DNA from 3 places in the Sandaracinus amylolyticus genome. Region 3 is predicted to be linked to each of the others. Evidence: riboswitches for the same ligand, from Rfam matches in the RefSeq annotation. Region 3 holds a riboswitch; each other region holds the start of a gene.
What was found. A riboswitch is a leader RNA that binds a small molecule or an ion and turns the genes downstream of it on or off. The one in region 3 is predicted to bind cobalamin.
Positions count from the first base shown of each region.

Region 1 (2,260 bases), 2.9 Mb from region 3:
GCCATCACGGTGCCTCGTACCGTGCCGCTCACCTTCGAGACTCCGACGCGACGTCGATAGGAGACTGGCACTTCGGCGTGTCGCAGCCCGCGTCGCGCCGCTTTGATCTGCATCTCGACCGTCCAGCCGTAGTCGGGATCGCCCATGTCGAGCTTCTGCAGCGCGCTCCAGCGAATCGCGCGGAACGGACCGAGATCGGTGTAGCGCGCGCCGTAGAGCAGACGCAGCGCGACGCACGCGACGGCGTTGCCCGCGATCTGCTGCGGCGTGAGCGAGCCGCGCTCGCGCCGTCCGAGCACGCGCGAGCCGATCACGAGGTCGGCGCCGCTCGAGATCGCCTCGAGCAGGCGTGTGATCTCGCTCGGATGATCGCTGCGATCGCCATCGAGGAACACGACCACGTCGGGCGGCTCCGACGCGATCTCGGCGAGCGCGCGCAGGCACGCCGAGCCGTATCCGCGCCGCGGCTCGTGCACCACGATCGCGCCGCCTTCGCGCGCGATATCGGCGGTGCGATCGCGCGAGCCGTTGTCGCACACGACGACGCGCCTCACGACGTCGCGTGGGATCTCCGCGAGCACCAGCGGCAGCGCACGCTCTTCGTCGAGCGCGGGAATGACGACGTCGACGATCATCGCGCGCACCGTAGCGCACGCCCGGTTGACGCGCGTCGCCTCGCTGGCCACGCTCGGCGCTGCTTTCGGTGCGGGCGTCGCGAACGCTCGCCTCGAGGGAAGCCGGTGCGACTCCGGCGCTGCCCCGCAGCGGTGTGCAGGAACGAACGTCGTGGCGACCACTGCGCCTGTGGGCGCGGGAAGGCACGATCAGTAGGAGGCTCCTCGAGAGCCACGCCTGCGAGCCCGAAGACCTGCCGAGAGTGCCCGCGCCCGGTGCGCGGGCGGTCCACGCGACTCGAGGGACGTCGCGCGGACACGGCCGGAACCGCGGAATGGCGGCGAGGGACTCGTGGGTCAGCAGCGAAGTGCGTGGTGCGTCGCGATCGTGTTGCTCGTCGGGTGCGGCGAAAGCGCGACGCAGGATGTCGATGCGGGGATCGTTCGCGACGATGCCGCGGCGCCGCTTCCCGACGAAGCGGTGCTCGCGGACGAGATCGTCGACGCGCCGGGCGCGACCGGCGAGGGGTTCGGCGATCCCGACAAGGCGATCAACGGCGTGCGCGGCGGCGGACCGACGCAGGGCTCGTTCGACGTGTACTCGCTCGACTACGCGACGCGCACGCACCTCGTGCTCGGCTGGAGCGGCGCGGTGATCGCCGACGGACCGGGCGCGGATCTCGTCGTCTTCGAGAACGGGTTCCGCGCCGCGGGCGCGAGCGGGAACTTCATGGACCCGATCATCGTGTCGGTGTCGCGCGACGGAGAGACGTGGGTCGATCTCCCGCACGACTACGCGGCCGAAGATCCGACGAGGTACTCGATCGCGCCGGAGGACTGGGTCGGGTTCGCGGGGATCACGCCGGTGTTGCTGAACGTCGAGACGAACGACGTGGATCCCTTCGATCCCATCGCGGCGGGCGGCGACGCGTTCGATCTCTCGTCGCTGCCCGACGAAGGCGAGGGCGCGTCGATTCGTCGCGAGGGCGCGCGCTACGTGCGGCTCGAGAGCGCGGCGATGCGCGTGAACCCCGAGACCGGACGCAACTATCCGCGCGACCCGACCAGCAACGGCTCGGACATCGACGGCGTGTACGCGCGCTACGTGGTGACGCGGTGACGCTCCCGGCGCTCGATCACGACGCCACGGCGCGTGCGCGCGATCGTCAAGCGAGCTTGACCAAACCGCGCGGCAGCCTCGGCGCGCTCGAGGACGTGGTCGCGACGATGGCGGCGATCCAAGGCCGCGTCCGGCCGCGCAGCCGACCCGCGACGGCGCTGATCGCGGCGAGCGATCACGCGGTCACGAAGCATGGCGTCTCGGCGTATCCGGCCGAGGTGACGCGCGCGATGATCGACAACCTCGCGCGGGGTGGGGCGGCGGCGAGCGTGATGTGCGCGTCGCTCGGAGTGCCGCTGGTCGTGCTCGACGTCGGTGTCGCGGCTCCGCGTGTTCCTCCGCAGCGCGACGGCCGTCGCGTGATCCGCGACGACGTCGCGGACGTGGCCCTCGGCGATCTGCGCGAGGCGCGCGCGGTGTCGCCCGATGACGCGCAGCGCGTGCGGCGTGCCGCGGTCGACGCCGTGAGCGCGATCGACGAGCTCGCGGTGCTGGTGCTCGGCGAGATCGGGATCGGCAACACGAC
Region 1 is NZ_CP011125.1:6,879,063-6,881,322, reverse strand. It holds gene DB32_RS29110 (glycosyltransferase family 2 protein) at 1-635, opposite strand, end outside; cobalamin riboswitch at 696-880, shown strand; gene DB32_RS29105 (LIC_13355 family lipoprotein) at 1,003-1,734, shown strand; gene cobT (nicotinate-nucleotide--dimethylbenzimidazole phosphoribosyltransferase) at 1,731-2,260, shown strand, end outside.
Region 1: it holds a riboswitch for cobalamin, as region 3 does, so the genes downstream of both, DB32_RS29105 (LIC_13355 family lipoprotein) here and DB32_RS41260 (ribonucleoside-diphosphate reductase subunit alpha) in region 3, are expected to answer to the same signal.

Region 2 (2,260 bases), 4.0 Mb from region 3:
AACGCGGTCTCGCCATCGACGCCCGGCGCGCGCAGCGCATAGAGCGTGTCGACGTCCTCGTCGTCCGGGGTCTCGCTCGCGAACGACACGAACAGATCGAGCACCTGACCGCCGCTCGCCTCGGGGCGCGCGAGGAGCATCGGCGTGGTCCGCAGCTCTTGGGGCGGCGAGGTGTCGAACGGGAAGCGCACGAGCTCGCGGCCGTAACGCGCCGTCGCGATCGTCAGGCCGCCGCCGGGCAGCTGCGTCCAGGGCATGCGCCCGTCGAGCCCGATGCCGATCGTCGCGAGCTGATCCTCCCACTCGTACGTCGCGTCGAGCCAGATGTCGGTGAGCTCGGCGGGGTCGTCGGCCTCGGGGAATTCGATCGGCGTGCCGACCTCGTCGAGCAACGTGATCTCGGTGCGCGTCTCGTCGTACGCGAGCACACCGAAACGAGGCGTGACGCCATCGGGAACGGGGGCACGATCGCTCGTCTCGCAGATCCTCGGGCAGCCGGTCGCGAGCAGCGCGAGCGCGGTCGCCAGGACCGCGACCCACGTGCGGGTCCAACGCATGGGCCCGAGTGTCGCCTCCGCGGGCGCGCGACGCCAGCACGTCTTGCGTGGGGGGTGGTGCTCGGGTAGGACGCGGCCCTCGGTCGCCGCACGGCGACCGCGTTCGTCATTGACAAATCCTTCGCGCGCACGGTCGCGGCACGCTCGGTCAGGGCGCGCCGCGTGGAAGCGACGGGCACCTGCTCGTCGCGGAAGAGGGAAGCCGGTGAGAAGCCGGCGCGGCCCCCGCCACTGTGACCGGGGACGGCGCGGACGCGGTGCGAGCGCACCGAGTCACCACTGCGCGTGCTCGTCGTGTGAGCGGCGGGGCGCGGCGGGAAGGTGGTCCGCGACGGACGATCCGGGAGCCAGGAGACCTGCCGTGTGCGCGGCGCGTGCGCTCGATCGGGGTGGATCGGGCGACGGTTCGCTCGATCGCGATCGTGATCGGCGCACGCGTGTGCGAACGGGCCCGCGGGGACGGGCTCCGGACGGAGCGCGTGATGGATCGAGCGAGGCTGAGTGGTTGGAGTGGGCTCTTCGCGGCCCTCGTGATCGCGACGGGGTGCGGCGACGACGACGGCGTGACGCCTGCGTCGGACGCGGGCACGGACGCGCAGGTCGTGCAAGGCGACGCGCAGGCGCCGGTCGACGCGTACGTCGCGCCGGACGCGTGGGTCGCGCCCGATGCGTGGGTCGCGCCGTGTGATCCGGCGTGCGCCGAGGGCGAGGCGTGCCTGCGCGGCGTGTGCGTCGCGACGTGCGGCGGGGACGTCGCGGCGATGGACGCGGCGCTCGCGGACGGCCTCGTGCCGGTCGCGAACGTGTGCCGCGCGGTGAGCGGGCCGATCGAAGTGGTCGTGCCCGAGGGGGGCGCGATGCCGCGCGTGTACGAGGTCACGGCGGAGACGGTGGGCACGACGACGACGTTCACGCTGTCGCGCTGGACGCTCGATCCGAGCGGGAGCGCGCCGGCGCCCGAGACCGTCGCGACGACGACGCACGAAGGGCACGCGGCGGACGCGCTCTATCCGGGCGGCTACGTCGCGGTGAGCCCGGACGAGGCGCGCGCGATCTTCGGGTACACGACGGGCGACGCGGGCTTCGTCGGCGGAGTGTTCGAGATCGACGTCTCCGCGGGCGGCACGAGCGAGGTCGCTGCGAACGGGAACTACGACGGCGAGTGGCTCGATGCGACGCGCTTCGTGATCAACGGCCTGGCGATCGCGGGATCGGACGGGAGCTCGCAGGGGCTCTACCTCCGCGACGTGAGCGCGACCACGGCGCGCCGCGCGGTCGGCGAGATGGGCGACTGGAGCGGAAGCGTCGCGCGCATCGGCGACGTCGTCGTCGCCGGAGCGGGATCGGCGGGCAGCGGCAATCGCGTGTACGTGCTGGACCTCGCGGCGTTGCTCGCGGCGACGGATCCGATCTCGGCGGCCACCGGCTCCCTCGCGCAATTCGCCGCGCCGAGCACGTTCACGGCGATCGGGGGCATGCGGCTCGCGAGCGAGGCGCGCGACGAGTCGTGGAACCTCGTGGGCCTCGAGGCCCGCACGCTGCGGCACACCGATGGTGTCTGGACCCTCGACGAGCCGGTCCGTCTCGCGACCGGCGCCGTGTTCAGCGGGCTCGTCGCGGTCGGCGAGGATCGGATCCTGCTGCGGCACGAGCGCGGTCTTCTCCTCGTCGCGGACTGACGCCGGGTCGCCGGAGCACCGAGC
Region 2 is NZ_CP011125.1:5,772,473-5,774,732, reverse strand. It holds gene DB32_RS24370 (hypothetical protein) at 1-557, opposite strand, end outside; cobalamin riboswitch at 717-923, shown strand; gene DB32_RS24365 (hypothetical protein) at 1,040-2,236, shown strand.
Region 2: it holds a riboswitch for cobalamin, as region 3 does, so the genes downstream of both, DB32_RS24365 (hypothetical protein) here and DB32_RS41260 (ribonucleoside-diphosphate reductase subunit alpha) in region 3, are expected to answer to the same signal.

Region 3 (2,260 bases):
AGCGTCTTGAGCCACGGCACGATGCCATTGGAGTGCCCGTTCGTGCTGCGGATCAGCGAGCCGCGCGCGCGCACTCGGTGGTAGGCGAGGCCGATCCCGCCCGAGAACTTCGAGAGCATCGCGACGTCGGCATAACGTCGATAGATGCTGCCGAGATCGTCCTCCGGCGAGTCGAGGAGGAAGCAGCTCGAGAGCTGCTCGTAGCGAGTGCCCGAATTGAAGAGCGTGGGCGAGCTCGGGAGATACGAGAGCGTCGAGAAGCGCTCGTAGAGCTCCAGCGCGTCACTCACCGAGTCGGAGAGCGCGGTCGCGACCCGCAGGAAGAACTGCTGCGGCGTCTCGACGACGAGGCGCGCCTCGGGGTGGCGCAGCAGATATCGATCGTAGAGCGTACGGAGGCCGAAGTACTCGAAGAGCTGATCGCGCTCGGGGCGAATCGCGTCGTTCAGTTTGCGCGCGTGTCGAGCGACCGACTCGAACAGGCGATCATTGACGAGGCCGAGCCGATGTCCGGTCGCGATCGACTGGGAGAACGCGTGGATCTCCTGGCCGCGCACTTCCTTGTCGACGTACGACGCGAGCAGGCGCGCCGCGAGCTTCGCGTACTGCGGCTCTTCCGCGATCAGCGCGGCCGCGGTGTGGATCGAGAGCTGATCGAGCTCCCGCGTCGTCGCGCCGTCGTAGAGCCCGCCGATGGTGCGCGTCGCGACGCGCATCGGGTCGACGTCGTCGAGCCCCCCGGCGCAGCGCCGCACGGCGCGCACGATCTTGTCGACGTCCACCGCCTCGCGTGTCCCGTTGCGCTTGGTCACGCGCATCGTCGTCCGAGTGCTCGACTCGCTCGTCTCGATCTGCATGTCGTCCTCCGTGCGTCGCAGTGCGGACGGACGAGGGCGCGACGCGTGCGAGCTCGCTGCTCACACACGTGCGACCTCCGCCCCCGCGGGCGGCCGAGATCCACGCGAGCGAGCACGACGGAGAGATCGAGCGCACACGCTCGACATCGCCAGTCGGCCCTCCCACGAGGCCCCAGGTCGGACCGAGTGACGGATGTCTCCCCGCACTCGGGCGCTGGCAGGTCTTCGGGCTCACGAGCGCTTCGCGTCCGAGGACACGATTCCTACTGGCCGTCGCTTCCCAATCCCGCCTCCTCTCGAAAGAGGAGTGGAGACCAGTGCGCCGTCACGGCGTTCGTTCTCGCTGACCGCTGCGGGGCAGCCCTGGATTCACACCAGGTTCCCTGTTCGCCCGAGCGAACGCCCGGGCACCAGCACGAGGGCGACCATAGGCGACGTGACGCTACGTCGTCAAGCAATATGTGGTGGTGCTCAGCGCGCGAGAGCCACTATGGCTAGTGGCTCACGGCTGCTACGAGCTGCGCCGTCGCTACGAGCTGCAGGAGAGCATCGAGCACCCGACGCGATGGCGCGCCCACTCGGGCCGCTTCATCGCGTACTCGTCCTTGCCCGGCTGGTCGTCGTAGGGACGTCGCAGCACGTCGAGCAGCGCGAGCACCTTGCCGGGATCGCCCTTCTCCGCGTCGTCGATCGCGAGCTGAGCGAGGTAGTTGCGACAGACGTACTTCGGATTGACCGCGTTCATCTTCGCGCGGCGCTCCACATCGTTCGTTCCGTCGGCGCGCACGCGCTCCGCATATCGACGCAGCCACGTCGCGACGCGATGTCGATGATCCTCGGGCGGCTCTCCGTAGAACGCGTCTTCGAGCGGCGCGATCAGCGCGGCATCGGTCACGTCGCCGGGATCGCTGGGCACGTCCGCGAGGCGCCGGAAGAAGATCGTCATGTCGGTCTCGAACGCCTCGAGCAGCTCGTAGAGCTCCTGCACCATCGGGACGTCGTCGCCCGCGGGGCCCACGTCGAGCGCGCGGAGACCGAGCTTCTTCGCGATCATCTCGGCCTCGCGCGCCTCGAGCGTCTCGCCGTACGTCATCAGCGCGCGCTCGAGGATCGCCACGTCGTCGCCCACCAGCGGCACCAGCGCGCGCGCGAGCCGCTGCAGGTTCCACCACGCGACGTTGGGCTGATGCCCGTAGCGATAACGACGACCGCCGGCGTCGGTCGTGTTCGGCGTCCAGCTCGGGTCGTAGCCCTCGAGCCATCCGTACGGGCCGTAGTCGATCGTGAGCCCGAGGATCGACATGTTGTCGGTGTTCATCACGCCGTGGACGAAGCCTACGCGCATCCAGTGCATCACCATCTCGGCGGTGCGGCGGCACACCTCCGCGAGCCATGCGCCGTAG
Region 3 is NZ_CP011125.1:9,756,631-9,758,890, forward strand. It holds gene DB32_RS41260 (ribonucleoside-diphosphate reductase subunit alpha) at 1-857, opposite strand, end outside; cobalamin riboswitch at 1,057-1,287, opposite strand; gene DB32_RS41265 (protein adenylyltransferase SelO) at 1,387-2,260, opposite strand, start outside.